DNA from 2 places in the Aeromicrobium fastidiosum genome. Region 2 is predicted to be linked to the other one. Evidence: riboswitches for the same ligand, from Rfam matches in the RefSeq annotation. Region 2 holds a riboswitch; the other holds the start of a gene.
The links. A riboswitch is a leader RNA that binds a small molecule or an ion and turns the genes downstream of it on or off. The one in region 2 is predicted to bind thiamine pyrophosphate.
Positions count from the first base shown of each region.

Region 1 (7,149 bases), 1.8 Mb from region 2:
CGCGGAAGAATGCCTCGAACAGCTCGGGGTCCTTCGCGACGGCAGACAGGCGCGCGTGCTCGCCCTCGAAGTCGCCCCAGGGGCAATCGGTGGCGAACAGGATGCGGTCGTGGCCGACGCCGCGCCTCTCGATCTCCTGCACGAGCCAGACCGGCGCGAAGCCGATCGTCCAGCTCGTGTCGGTGTAGACCTGCTTGCCGGCCTCGATCCAGTCGAAGAGGCGACCGCCGATGAGCTTCATGTGTCCGCTCATGCCGCCGCCGAGGTGGACGAGGTGGATCTTGGTGTCGTCGCCGTACGTGTCGACGAGCGTCCCGACCTGGTCGATGTCGGACGCGGCGCCCGGCGAGGTGTGCACGTGCACGACCAGGTCGTTCTGCGCGGCGGTCGTGAAGATCTTGTCGATCTCGTCGGCGCAGTCGGGGTCTGTGGGGTGACCGCCGAGCAGGAAGCTCGTCTTGAGCGCCTTGACGCCCGACTCCCCCACGAGCTTCAGCGCCTCGTCGTTGCGCGCGGCGTCGGATGCCTTGGGCGAGACCCAGAGGCCGCAGCTGACGCGGTCGTCCTTCTGTGCTGCCTCGACCGCCAACGGGTTGAGGTCGAAGGCCGCATCGGGCACCGGCACGCCGTAGTTGGGCAGCACGAGCGCGCGTTCGGTGCCCTCGCGGTCGAGGTCGGCGAAGAAGCCCTCGACGGTCTCCTTGGCGGTGACGTCGGCGCGGATCGCGGGGCCGCCGTAGAACGGGTACGCAGGCAGCGCGCCGATGTGACGGTGGCTGTCGAACACGCTCTTGGTCAAGCATCCGGTCAACGTCATGCATCCAGTCAGCGCCCCGGATGTTTCGGGTTGGTCACGCCCGGAACAAAGGCCCGTGAAGTGGCTGTGTCCGCGTGTTACGCGACCGGCCAGGCCTCGCCGCGCCAGGCGCTGTCCCAGAACATCCACTCGAAGCGGGTCGAGCGACGGTAGGCGTGCAGGACCGCGGTGCGATCAGTCGCGACGGCATCGAGGTAGGCCTCGGCGCGGCCGACCGCCTCGTCGAACTCCGGCGCCGCGTAGGCGTCGATCCATGCCCCGAACGGATGGTCGCCCGGCGCACGGCGCGCCATGACGTGCCGTCCGACCTCGGCGTACACGCGGAAGCACGGCAGCACCGCAGCCAGCGCGACGTCGAACGGCGCCGCGTGCGCGGCGGCCTCGAGCGAGCCGGTGTAGGCGACGCACGTCGGTGACGCCTCGGGCACGGCCGCCGTGTCGGGATCGAGGCCACGAGGGACCAGGTAGGCCCGGTGCAGCTCACGCTCCGCGGCGACGGCCCCCACCGCGGATCCGGCCAGCAGCTCGACCCCGGCGACGTCCGGGGCCCGTGCCGCCAGCGTCGACAGCACCCGCGCGTAGCGGTCGAGGTAGTGGGCGTCGTCGACCAGGTAGCGGGCGAAGACGTCCTCGGGCAGCGATCCGTCGGCCAGCCCCATGACGAACCCGTGCCGGCAGATCGCGTCGAACCAGTCGCCGACCGACTGCCAGCACTCCTGCGAGACGGCGGTCATCCGTGCACCCGGTGGTCGACGGGCCCGCTGCCGCGCCCCAGCTCGAGCCCGGCACCGGCGACCAGCGCCCGCGTCAGGTAGTCCTTGGCCGACGTCACCGCGTCGGGCAGGTCGTCCCCACGCACGAGGTACGCGGCGATCGCCGACGAGAGGGTGCAGCCCGTGCCATGGGTGTTGCGGGTGCGCACCCGGGGCGACTCGAGACGGCGGACGCCACTCGCCGAGACCAGCACGTCGACACACCGGTCACCGTCGAGATGCCCGCCCTTGGCCAGCACCGCGCCGGGGCCGAGTGCGAGCAGAGCCCGCGCGGCCGCCTCGAGGTCGTCCGGCGAGTCGATGCCGAGCCCCGTCAGCACCTCGGCCTCGGGCACGTTGGGCGTCACGAGCGACGCCAGCGGCACGAGCAGCTCACGGATCGCGGCGGCGGCGTCCTCGGGCACGAGCCGGTCGCCGGACGTCGCGACCATGACGGGGTCGAGCACGACCGCGGGCACAGGGCGCTCCCGCAGCATCGCCGCGACGGCCCGGACGACCTCGACCGAGCCGAGCATGCCGATCTTGACGGCGCGCACGTCGAGGTCCGTGACGACGGCCTCGTACTGCTGCCTGACGAAGGCCGCCGGCACGGCGTGCACCCCGGTGACGCCCAGCGTGTTCTGCGCCGTCAGGGCCGTGACGACCGTGGCACCGTAGACGCCCAGTGCGGCTGCCGTCTTGAGATCGGCCTGGATGCCGGCACCGCCCGAGGGGTCCGATCCCGCGATGGTCAGCATGACTCCCGTGCGGGTCATCGCACCGCCGCCGTCTCCGCGAGTGCGGCGTCGACCACGCGGCGCAGGTGCTCCGCCGCAGACCGCGGATCGGCCGCGCCGCAGATCGCGCTCACGACCGCCACCCCGTCGGCACCGGCGCGGACGACGTCGGCCGTCCTGTCGAGGTCGATGCCGCCGATCGCCACCAGCGGGAGCCGCCGCGCGAGCAGGTCCGCCACGGCCCGGACGCCCGCCAGCCCGAACGGCTCGGTCGCATCGGGCTTGGTCACCGTCGCCCACACGGGGCTGACCGCGACGTAGTCGCACGCCGCCAGCTGCGTGTCGTCGCCCAGCTGGTCGAGGTGGTTGATCGACCAGCCGATGACGGCATCCGGTCCGAGCGTGGCCCGCGCGACGCTGGGCGGGACGTCGCCGGTGCCGACGTGCACGCCGTCGACGGCCCGCGCGGCCTCGACGTCGTCGTCGACGATGACGGCCACATGAGCCGGCAGCGTCGCCCGCAGGGCCCGCGCCCGATCGGTCAGGGCTCGTGTCGTGGCGTGCTTGTCACGCACCTGCACGCAGGTCGCTCCCCCGCTGACAGCCGCGGCCACGACGTCGTCGAGCCGCTCCGTTCCGGGGTCGGTGACGAGGTACAGGCGCAGGTCGATGGTCACGACCGGACGACCCGGGCCGAGGCCACGCGGACGTCGTCGAGCGCCGCCAGCTCGTCGAGGAGCGCGACCCGGAACGATCCCGGCCCCGCCGAGCGCTCGCCGGCCCGCTCGCCCGCGACCGCGAGCATCACCATCGCCGCGACCGAGGCCTCGAGGGCGTCGGGCTCGACGGCGCAGCACGCCGCGACCAGCGCCGTGGCCGAGCACCCGAGCGCGGTGACCATCGGCATCCAGGCGTGGCCTCCGTGCACGACCGCGGTGCGGGAGCCGTCGGTGACGACGTCCTCCACCCCGGTGACCACGACGACGGTCGCCAGGTCACGGGCGAGACCCCTCGCCGCGTCGACGGCGTCCGACGAGGCGGCGTCGCTGTCGACGCCGCGGCCCCCGGTCTGCGACGTGGCGATCGCGAGGATCTCGCTGGCGTTGCCGCGCACGACCGTCGGCCGGTGCTCCAGCAGCTGTGCGACGATCTCGCGCCGGTAGGCCGTCGCCCCGACCGCCACGGGGTCGAGCACCCAGGGCGTGCCCACTTCGTGCGCGGCCCGGGCCGCCTCGATCATCCCGTCGACCCAGCTCGGTGACGGCGTGCCGATGTTGACGCCGACGGCCGAGGCGATGCGCGCGAACTCCCCCGACTCGTGCGGGTCGTGCACCATCGCCGGCGACGCCCCGACGGCGTTGAGGACGTTGGCGGCGACGTCCATCGAGACGTAGTTGGTCAGGTACTGCACCAACGGTGACTGCGCGCGGACCGCCGCGACGATCGACGGGGTCGCGGACGTGACAGTGCTACTCATGACAGGCTCCCTAGCGCCGGTGCTAACCGGATCAGGTTCGTCGGGTCTCATCTCAGCCCCTCGTGGGGCACCCCGGCTGTATGACGCCGACGATACACATCCCGCTCCGCCGCCCAGAGCGCCCCCTCACGCTCGCGAGTCGCTGAATCACCAACGGCGAGCCACTCGCTCACACACGAGGTGTGAACGAGTGACTCGCCGAGGGGTACTGGGTGACTCGCGAGCGGGGTGGTGGTGACTAGCGGGCGGCCTGGCCGTCGATGTAGTCGGCGTCCTGCTGCTTCCAGGAGAAGTGCGAGCGCAGGATCTTGCCGGTCTTCTCGATGGGGTGTCCGGCCTCCTCCTCGCGCAGGCGCAGGAACTCCGGCGCGCCGGCGTCCTGGTCGTCGATGAAGCGCTTGGCGAACGTGCCGTCCTGGATCTCGGCGAGGACGCTCTGCATGCGCTCCTTGACCGAGCCGTCGATGATGCGCGGTCCCGAGACGTAGTCGCCGTACTCGGCGGTGTCGGAGATGCTCCAGCGCTGCTTGGCGATGCCGCCCTCCCACATGAGGTCGACGATGAGCTTGAGCTCGTGCAGCACCTCGAAGTAGGCGATCTCGGGCTGGTAGCCCGCCTCGGTCAGCGTCTCGAAGCCGGCCTGGACCAGGTGCGACATGCCGCCGCACAGCACGGCCTGCTCGCCGAACAGATCGGTCTCGGTCTCCTCGGTGAACGTCGTCTTGATGACGCCGGCGCGGGTGCCGCCGATGGCCTTGGCGTACGACAGCGCGAGGTCCCACGCCTTGCCGCTGGCGTCCTGCTCGACCGCGATGATGTCGGGGATGCCGCGGCCGTCGACGAACTCGCGACGGACTGTGTGGCCCGGGGCCTTCGGCGCGACGAGCACGACGTCGACGCCCTTGGGCGGCGCGATGTAGCCGAAGCGGACGTTGAAGCCGTGACCGAAGACGAGAGCGTCGCCGTCGACCAGGTTGGGCTCGATGTGCTCGGCGTAGACGTGACGCTGCACCTGGTCGGGCGCGAGGATCACGATGACGTCGGCCTCCTCCACGGCCTCGGCGACGTCGCGGACCCGCAGGCCCTCGGCCTCGGCCTTGGCGCGGCTCTTGGAGTTGGCGGGCAGTCCGACGCGCACGTCGACACCGGAGTCGCGCAGGTTGAGCGCGTGAGCGTGACCCTGGCTTCCGTATCCGATGACAGCCACGTTGCGGCCCTGGATGATGCTCAGGTCTGCGTCGTCGTCGTAAAAGAGTTCAGCCACGGGTTCAGGTCTCCTTGGAAGGCGTGATGAAGGGGTTCGGGGGTGGTCAGCTGGCCTGCGTGCCGGGGACGGTGCGCAGCGTGCGGTCGGTGATCGATCGGGGTCCGCGGCCGATGGCCACACGTCCCGACTGGGCGATCTCGCGGATGCCGAAGGGCTCGAGGACGTTGAGCATCGCCGTGAGCTTGCCGGCGTCGCCCGTCGCCTCGATGGTCACGGCATCGGTGGCCACGTCGACCACCTTAGCCCTGAACAGATTGACGGTCTCGAGCACCTGTCCGCGGGTCTGCGGGTCGGTCTTGACCTTGATCAGCATCAGCTCGCGCTCGACCGCGCTGGACGAGTCGAGCTCGACGATCTTGAGCACGTTGACGAGCTTGTTGAGCTGCTTGGTGACCTGCTCGAGGGGCAGCTCGTCGACGTTGACGACGATCGTCATGCGCGAGATCTCTGGGATCTCGGTCGGACCCACGGCGAGCGACTCGATGTTGAAGCCGCGGCGCATGAACAGGCTCGACACGCGGGCGAGGACACCGGGGGTGTTCTCGACCAGGACGGAGAGAGTGTGCTGCGTCGTCATCGCAGTCCCCCCTGCGTGGGAAGGGCACGGTACGCAGCCGGGACTGCATGCCTGACATGGTTCATTCGCTGGCGCTCATTCACTAGATGTCCTCGTCGTCCCAGTTGGGGGCCAGGTCGCGCGCGATCTGGATGTCGTCGTTGCTGGCGCCGCCGTGGACCATGGGCCACACCATGGCGTCGCGCTCGACCACGAAGTCGATCACGACCGGGCGGTCGGTGATCGCCATGGCCTTCTCGATCGTCGCGTCGAGATCGGCCTCGTTGTCGCAGCGCAGCCCGACGCAGCCGTAGGCGTCGGCGAGCTTGACGAAGTCGGGGATGCGGCGTGCGCCGATCGACTCCGGGCCCGTGTTGAGGTCGGTGTTGGAGTAGCGGCCCTCGTACAGCAGGGTCTGCCACTGGCGGACCATGCCGAGCGAGGAGTTGTTGATGACCGCGACCTTGATCGGGATGCCCTCGAGCGCGCACGTCGCGAGCTCCTGGTTGGTCATCTGGAAGCAGCCGTCACCGTCGATGGCCCACACGACCGAGCCGGGCAGACCCACCTGGGCACCCATGGCGGCCGGGACGGAGTAGCCCATCGTGCCCGCGCCACCGGAGTTGAGCCACTGGCGGGGACGCTCGTAGTCGACGTAGTGCGCGGCCCACATCTGGTGCTGGCCGACACCGGCCACGTAGGTGGCCTCGGGACCCGCGATCGCGCTGAGGCGCTCGATGACGGTCTGCGGTGCCAGGCCCTCGGCGGGCTTGTCGTAGCCGACCGGGAACCTGGCCTTGATGCCCAGCACCTGCTCGCGCCACGCGGCGTAGTCGCCCTCGACGCCGTCGTCGTCGGCCTGCTTGCGCAGCGTGCCGATGAGCTCGGCGATGACCTCGCGGCAGTCGCCCACGATCGGGACGTCGGCGGTGCGGTTCTTGGAGATCTCGGCAGGGTCGATGTCGGCGTGGATGATCTTGGCCAGCGGCGCGAAGGTCGACAGCTTGCCGGTGACGCGGTCGTCGAACCGCGCACCCAACGAGATCAGCAGGTCGCTGCGCTGCAGGGCCGTCACGGCTGCGACGGTTCCGTGCATGCCCGGCATGCCCAGGTGCAGCTCGTGCGAGTCGGGGAACGCACCACGGGCCATGAGCGTCGTGACGACGGGGATCTGCGTCAGCTCGGCGAGCATCTTGAGCTCAGCGGCCGCCTCGGCCTTGATGACGCCTCCGCCGACGTACAGCACGGGACGCTCGGCGGCGGCGATGAGCCGCGCGGCCTCGCGCACCTGCTTGCCGTGCGGACGCGTCGTCGGACGGTAGCCCGGCAGCGCCAGCTCGGTCGGCCAGTCGAAGGTCGTGGACGCCTGCAGCGCGTCCTTGGCGATGTCGACCAGCACCGGGCCGGGACGCCCCGTGCCGGCGATGTGGAACGCCTCGGCGATGACGCGCGGGATGTCGGCGGCGTCGGTCACGAGGTAGCTGTGCTTGGTGATCGGCATCGTGATGCCGCGGATGTCGGCCTCCTGGAAGCCGTCCGTGCC
Region 1 is NZ_JAGIOG010000001.1:2,599,544-2,606,692, reverse strand. Features, by position in the region: gene JOF40_RS12910 (amidohydrolase family protein) at 1-817, opposite strand, end outside; gene JOF40_RS12905 (TenA family protein) at 895-1,551, opposite strand; gene thiD (bifunctional hydroxymethylpyrimidine kinase/phosphomethylpyrimidine kinase) at 1,548-2,345, opposite strand; gene thiE (thiamine phosphate synthase) at 2,342-2,983, opposite strand; gene thiM (hydroxyethylthiazole kinase) at 2,980-3,783, opposite strand; TPP riboswitch at 3,773-3,868, opposite strand; gene ilvC (ketol-acid reductoisomerase) at 4,022-5,047, opposite strand; gene ilvN (acetolactate synthase small subunit) at 5,094-5,627, opposite strand; gene JOF40_RS12875 (acetolactate synthase large subunit) at 5,710-7,149, opposite strand, start outside.
Region 1: linked by a shared signal. The riboswitch ahead of thiM (hydroxyethylthiazole kinase) and the one ahead of JOF40_RS04175 (ECF transporter S component) in region 2 are both predicted to bind thiamine pyrophosphate.

Region 2 (7,149 bases):
GCACCGGGGATGATGCTGAGCAGCTCGCGCGGCGGCTCGTACACCTTGTTGTGACGGCCCAGGAAGCACGGGTCGTGGTACGTGATCTTCTTCTTCTCCTCGCCGGCGACGGGCGGGCGAGGCGTCAGCTTGCCCTCCCGCACGAGGCGGTTGAGCAGCTGCGTGTGGTGGACGACCTCGAGCTCGACGCCGAACTCGGCGTACTCGTTCTTGAGCGAGTTGAAGCAGTGGGCGCAGGTCGAGACGACCTTCTTGACCTTGGTCTCCTTGAACACCTCGGCGTTCTGCATCGCGAGCTGCTGGAAGACGATCTCGTTGCCCGCGCGGCGGGCCGGGTCGCCCGTGCAGGTCTCGCCGTCACCCAGGACGGCGAACGTCACGCCGGCCATGTCGAGCAGCTCGGCGACGGCCTGCGTCGTCTTCTTGGCGCGGTCCTCGTAGGCGCCGGCGCAGCCGACCCAGAACAGCCACTCGACCTCGTCGAGGTCCTCGACGTCGCGTCCGACCTGCTTGACCTCGAAGTCGAGGCCCTTGGTCCAGTCCATCCGGTCCTTGGGGGACATGCCCCACGGGTTCCCCTTGCGCTCGAGGCCCTTGAAGATGTTGTTGAGCTCGGCTGGGAAGTTCGACTCGACGAGCACCTGGAAGCGGCGCATGTCGTCGATGTGGTCGACGTGCTCGATGTCGACGGGGCACTGCTGCACGCAGGCACCGCAGTTGGTGCACGACCACAGCACGTCGGGGTCGATGACGCCGTAGACCGACTCGTCACCGATGAGGGGACGCTCGAGCTCGGCCTTCTGCTCGTCGGTGAGCTTGTCCTTCTCCTCGTCGGAGAGCGACAGCAGCGGTGCCTTGGCGTAGGCGTGCTCGCGCAGACCCAGCACGAGCAGCTTGGGCGACAGGGGCTTGTCGGTGGCCCAGGCGGGGCACTGCTCCTGGCAGCGTCCGCACTCGGTGCAGGTCGTGAAGTCGAGGATGCCCTTCCAGGTGAAGTCCTCGATCTTGCCGACGCCGAGCTTCTCGAAGTCCTCCTCCTCGAGGTCTTCCATCGTCTCCATGTCGAGCGGCTTGCCCTGGATGTAGATGGGCTGCAGGCCGCCGAGGGCCGTGCTGCCGTCGCTGTTGCGCTTGAACCAGATGTTCGGCCAGGCCGTGAAGCGGTGCCAGGCGACGCCCATCGTGAGGTTGCGGGCGATGACGATGAGCCAGACCATCGCGAGCGTGATCTTGAACATCGCGACGAAGAAGACGACGTTCTCGAGGCCCTTCTCCGACTCGGGGTAGAGCAGGTCGCCGACGTACGAGCTGAGCGGGAAGTGCGCGCGTCCGCCGTGCTCGCCGCCGTGGAAGTTCTCGATGAGCTTGTACTCGGCACCGCGGATGAACAGGATCGCCGCGCCCTCGAGCATCGCCATGGCCTCGACGAAGTAGGCCTGCCAGAACGTCGAGCCGAAGAAGCGGCTCTTGCGGTCGAGGCGACGCGGGTGGTTCCACTGACGGACGGCGATGAGGTAGACGATGCCGATCGTGCTGAGCAGTCCGAGGCCCTCGGCGGCCCATTCGTAGAGGTAGAAGTGTCCGATGATGGGCCAGGCGAACTCGGGGTCGAAGAGCTGGAAGTAGCCCTGCAGCACGGCGGTGCTGAGCAGCACGAACGCCGCGTAGACGAACCAGTGGGCGACCGCGACGGCCTTCTTCTGGAACATCCGGGTGTGCCCGAACGTCTCGATCAGCATGTTGGCGGTGCGCTTGGCCGGGTTGTCCCGTCGGCCGACGAGCGGACGGCCCGTGCGCAGCACCTTCAGCATGTCGCGCACGGCCTTGGTGGTGAGTGGCAGCGCCACGGCAGTGATGACAAGCGAGACGACGATCGCGACGACCTGCATGAAGGTCCCTACTCTCTAACGACGAGCCGGGTCAGACGGCGACCCTGACAGTAGGGCTGACATTAACCGGTCGGTAACTTCCGCGCCCAGTAAGGCTTGCCAAACGGTCGAAGAGTGAACGGGCTCACACTGCGGTGTTCCAGCAGTCGGGATCAGGCCGCGCGTCGCTCGCCGCGGACGGGCACGAGCGGGATCGCGAGGAGCGGGAAGATCGCGACCGCGGCGAAGGCGAACCCGTAGCCCCGTCCCTCGACGAGTGCCCCGACCACCGGCGGGACGAGCGCGGAGACGACGTACTGGCCGGTGTTCTGCAGGCCCATCGCCCGGCCCGACCAGAACGGTCCGCCGATCTCGGCGACCGAGGTGAACGCCAGACCGTTGTCGGCGACCGTGATGGCCGTCGCGATGACGATCAGCGCGATGCCGAGCGGGGTGCCCGACAGGAGTCCCAGCGCGAGCATCGTGGTGGCGGCGGCGATCGCCACGACCCGCATGGGCCCGAGCCGGCTGCCGACGTGGTCGGACCACCAGCCGGCGGCGATGCGTCCGCCCGCGCCCAGCACCTGGGTCGAGGCGACGAGCGCGCTCGCCGCGAACGTCGACCAGCCCTTGTCGTCGATCAGCCACACCAGCATGTACGTCCAGACCGTGAACTGCGGGACGACCAGCAGTGCCGAGGCCAGGTGGATGCGTGCCAGGCGGTGGTCACGGCGGTACGGATTGGCGAGCTGACCGGCGTCGGCCGCCTGCGCCCGGGTCGGACGCGGCGGATCGACGATCAGGGTCGCGCACGACACGGCGGCCGCGAGGGTGATGCCGCCGACCACCAGCAGCGTGGTGCGCAGGCCGTCGGCCTCGACGAGGTTGGGGATCAGCAGGGCGGCCGATCCGACGCCGAGCGGCAGGGCCGTCTGCCGGATGCCCATCGCGGTGCCGCGGCGGTGGGCGGGGAACCAACCGACCACGACTCGTCCGCTGGCGGAGTTGGTGCTGCCGGCACCGATGCCCCCGAGCAGGAACCACAGCGCCAGCGCCGTCAGCGAGGTCGAGAACGCCGCTCCGACCGCACCGGCCGTGACGACGGCGAGTCCGATCGTCATCGACGCGCGCTCGCCGATGCGGTCGACCACGAGGCCCCAGACGACGAGCGAGACGGTGATGCCGACGAACGGCGCAGCGACGATGACGCCGGCCTCGCGCAGCGACAGTCCGCGGTCGTCGCGCAGGAAGGTGATCAGGAACGGTGCGCCGTTGACGAAGATCGTGCCGGCGACCTGGCCGAGCATCGAGACACCGAGCATCAGCCACTTGTCGGGCGTGCGGGTCTCGGAGGTCATGTCCACATCCTGATACGAATCGTCTCAGGATTCAGACTACTCCTGTCCGCGAGGGCGGTGCGCTGGCGTCCACGGCGGCGACCGAGGTGGACGCCAGCGCACCGCCCTCGCGGGTCAGCAGGGCGGGCGTCAGTGGTCGAGGGCACCCACGTGGGCGAGGGCCTGCTTCAGCAGCGACCCGCGTCCGCCCTCCATGTCGGCCAGCACGTCGGGGTGCGCGGCCTCCTGGGGTGTGAGCCAGGTGAGCTCGAGGGCGTCCTGGCGCGGGTTGCACTCGCCCGTGACGGCGACGACGTAGGCCAGGGCCACGGCGTGCTGGCGTGGGTCGTGCAACGGGGTGACGCCCGGGAACGGGAAGTACTCCGCGACCGTGAACGGGACGATCGACGTCGGCAGCTGCGGGAAGGCCGTGGGTCCGAGGTCCTTCTCGAGGTTGCGCAGCAGCGCGTCGCGCACCGACTCGCCGTGCAGCACGCGGCCCGACACCAGGGTGCGGGTCATCGCGCCTGTCGTGGCCGAACCGCGCAGCAGGACGCCGATGTGCTCGACGGTGCCGTGGGCGTCGATCCGCACGGGGACGGCCTCGACGTACAGGATGGGCACCCGCGCGCGCGTCTCGTCGAGCGCGAACTCGGGGAGCCAGCCGGGATTCGGGTCAGGGGTGCGCACGGACATGGCCACATTCTGTCCCATGAGGGCACATGCCGGGCGGTGTGCCACGGCGGGGCGCGAACGGATGCGACGTCGGGTCGTGACGCGTGGACGAGGCGTACGACACATGCCGAGCTTGCGTAACCGCTGGTCAGATGGCGTAACCAGCAGTTACCTTGTGCTCCGTGACGAAGACTGCAGACGGCGCTCCCCTCACTGCCGTTTCCCTGGCGGTCGAGGCTGTCGCGATCCTGGTGTCGTTGGAGAAGGACGCGCTCGTCGCCGCCCTCCGCCCCCTCGAGGAGCTGGTCTCGTCGACCTCCAACGAGCTGGCGCTGCTCATCGTGTCGCAGCTGTGCGCCGGTGTGACGCTGGGCTGCGCCGATCTGCTCGGCGTCAATGCCGGCCGGCTGGTCCGCGACGCCGGCGCGGCCATGACGGGCGCCGATCGGCTCTGACCCGTCACGCCGACGGCAGGTGGATGGGTAGACTCGTCGGCACACGACAGGGGAGCGCCACCGCAGAGGGCGCTGAGAGTGCGGATCCGCCGCAGACCCTTGAACCTGCACCGGTTAGTACCGGCGAAGGGAGTCACGATGAGTTCTGCCACCACGTCCACGACGGGGTTCGACGTGCGATATCGCACGATCGACCTGGTCACCATCACGACCCTGGGTGTCGCCTTCGGCGTCATCTTCTGGGGCTGGGGCAAGCTGTACGAGCCGCTCAGCGGGCTCGCGGTCTTCTCCTATCCACCCAGCTCGGCACTGCTCGGCGGGGTGTGGCTGTCGGCCGGCGTCGTCGGCGGCCTGATCGTCCGCAAGCCCGGCGCGGCGTTCGCGACCGAGTTCATCGCCGCGACCGTCTCGGTCTTCATCATCGGCGGCACGCAGTGGGGCTTCAGCGTCTTCGCCTCAGGCTTCTGGCAGGGCCTCGGTGCCGAGCTGATCTTCTTGGCGTTCTTCGCCTCGCGCCTGTCGTTCCGGCGCTGGGGAGTCGTCGTCGCCGTCCTCGCCGGTGCCCTGGCCGGAGCGCTGGAGTCGTTCTACGAGTGGAGCGCCTACATCCCCGACTACTCCATGGGCGCCAAGCTCGCGCACCTCGGCTTCTTCATGCTGTCGGGAGCCGTGATCGCCGGGGTGGGTGGCTTCGCGCTCGTCAAGGCGCTGGCCCGGGCCGGTGTGCTCGACGCGTTCCCGGTCGGACGCGAACAGACCGTCGAGGTCTAGACAGCGGGCCGTGGACGTCATGGGTCGGGGCGGCATCCGCCTCCGCGACGTCACGTGGCGACCGATCGGGCGACGGCTCCCGGTGATCGCCGGGCTCGACCTCGAGGTCGAGCCCGGCGAGCGGGTGCTGCTGGTCGGGCCGAGCGGGGCCGGCAAGTCGACGATCCTGCACGTTCTCGCCGGTGCCCTGGGCTCGACCATCGCCGGTGACCTCGACGGCTCGATCGAGGTCGACGGCCGCCTGGGCCTGCTCCTGCAGAACCCGGCGGACACCGTCGTGGCCGAGCGCATGGGACGCGATGTGGCGTTCGGTCCCGAGAACGCGGGAATGCCGCGGGACGAGATCTGGCGGCGCGTCGACGAGTGTCTCGCGGCGGTCGGTCTGACCTACGGTCGCGACCACTTCACGGCCGCACTCTCCGGCGGCGAGCAGCAGAGGCTCGCGCTGGCCGGGGTGCTGGCGATGCGGCCGGACGTCCTGCTGCTCGACGAGCCGACCTCGATGCTCGACGCCGACACCGCGACGAGTGTCCGCGAGGCGATCCTGGCGGCGGCGGGCGACCGCACCCTGGTCGTCGTCGAGCACCGCATCGAGCCGTGGCTGCCGCACGTCGACCGCGTCGTGGTGCTCGGTGTGGGTGGCGTCGTCGTCAGTGACGGCACCGTCGGCGCCTTCCTCGCCGGTCCGTGGCCGGCAGGGGTGTGGATGCCGGGCCTGCCCACCCCTGCACCCCTCGACGTCCCGACCGAGCTGGTGCGTCCGGGTGCTGAGCCGATCGCGGTCACGGCCACCGATGTGTCGGTCGAGCTCGTCATGAGGACGCTCCGGGGCACGCAGCGCTCGCAGGCGCTGACCGGGCTGACGGCAGGTCTTGCCCCGGGCCGGGTCACGGGTTTCACCGGTCCCAGCGGGGCGGGCAAGTCGACCGCGCTCGCGGTGCTCGGCGGACTGCTGAAACCCAAGAACGGCATCGTGACGCCTGAGCTGCGACGCCGCCGATCCGTCGAGCTCGCGTCGATCGTGGGCTGGGTGCCGCAGAACCCCGAGCACGGCTTCCTCACCACGACGGTGCTGGCCGAGATCGAGCTCACCGCCGCCCGCGTCGGTCGCACGGTCGACGCCGCGGCGGTGCTCGAGGTCTTCGGCCTGGAGCGCTACGCGGCGTCCAACCCGTACCGGCTGTCGGGCGGCGAGCAGCGGCGGCTGGCGCTGGCGGCAGCGCTCGCGCACCGGCCGGCGGTCGTCCTGCTCGACGAGCCGACGGTCGGCCAGGACCCTGCGACGTGGTCCGCGGTCGCCGGCTGGATCGTGTCGTCGCGCGCGGCGGGAGCGACGGTCGGTGTGTCGACCCACGACGCCGACCTCGACCTCGACGTCGACCACCGCATGCGGTCGGGAGCGCTGGCGTGAGGACCGCCGTGCTGCGGGTCAACCCGCTGGCCCAGCTGTCGGTGGGGCTGTTCTCCCTGCTGGGATCGTTGTGGATCGACAGCCTGCCGGTCGCGCTGACGGCACTCGGTGCGTACGTGCTGGTCGCGGCTGTGCTGCTGCCGGGCTGGCGCTATCCGCTCGTGTGCCTCGCCTTCACGTCGATCGCCGCCCTCACGATCGTCTACTCGACATGGCGGGTCGGCGGGCGCGACCTCGACGTCGCCGCGACGGCAGGTCTGCGGATCGTCGTGCTGGCGTGGCCGGGCTCGGTCGTGGCCGGCTACGTCGACCCGTCGCGGCTGGCCGACTACCTCGCGCAGACGCTGCGCCTGCCTGCCCGCCTGATCGCGGCGCTCGCTGCGGCGCTGCAGAAGTTCACGGGGTTCGGCCTCGCCTGGCAGCAGCTGGAGCGGGTGCGGCGCGTGCGGGGCTTCGGGCCCGGACGCAGTCCCGTCGCCAACGGCCGGCACGCCGCCAACATGTCGTTCGCGCTGCTGGTGCACGCGATGCGCGGGGCGACGGCGGCCTCGATCGCGATGGACGCCCGTGGCTTCGCCACCGCCCAGGCGCGCACGTGGGCGTTGCCCGCACCCTGGGCGCGCGGCGATGTC
Region 2 is NZ_JAGIOG010000001.1:846,110-853,258, reverse strand. Features, by position in the region: gene JOF40_RS04195 ((Fe-S)-binding protein) at 1-1,889, opposite strand, end outside; gene JOF40_RS04190 (MFS transporter) at 2,042-3,226, opposite strand; gene JOF40_RS04185 (DUF4916 domain-containing protein) at 3,356-3,901, opposite strand; gene JOF40_RS04180 (hypothetical protein) at 4,063-4,335, shown strand; TPP riboswitch at 4,374-4,484, shown strand; gene JOF40_RS04175 (ECF transporter S component) at 4,474-5,106, shown strand; gene JOF40_RS04170 (ATP-binding cassette domain-containing protein) at 5,126-6,517, shown strand; gene JOF40_RS04165 (energy-coupling factor transporter transmembrane component T family protein) at 6,514-7,149, shown strand, end outside.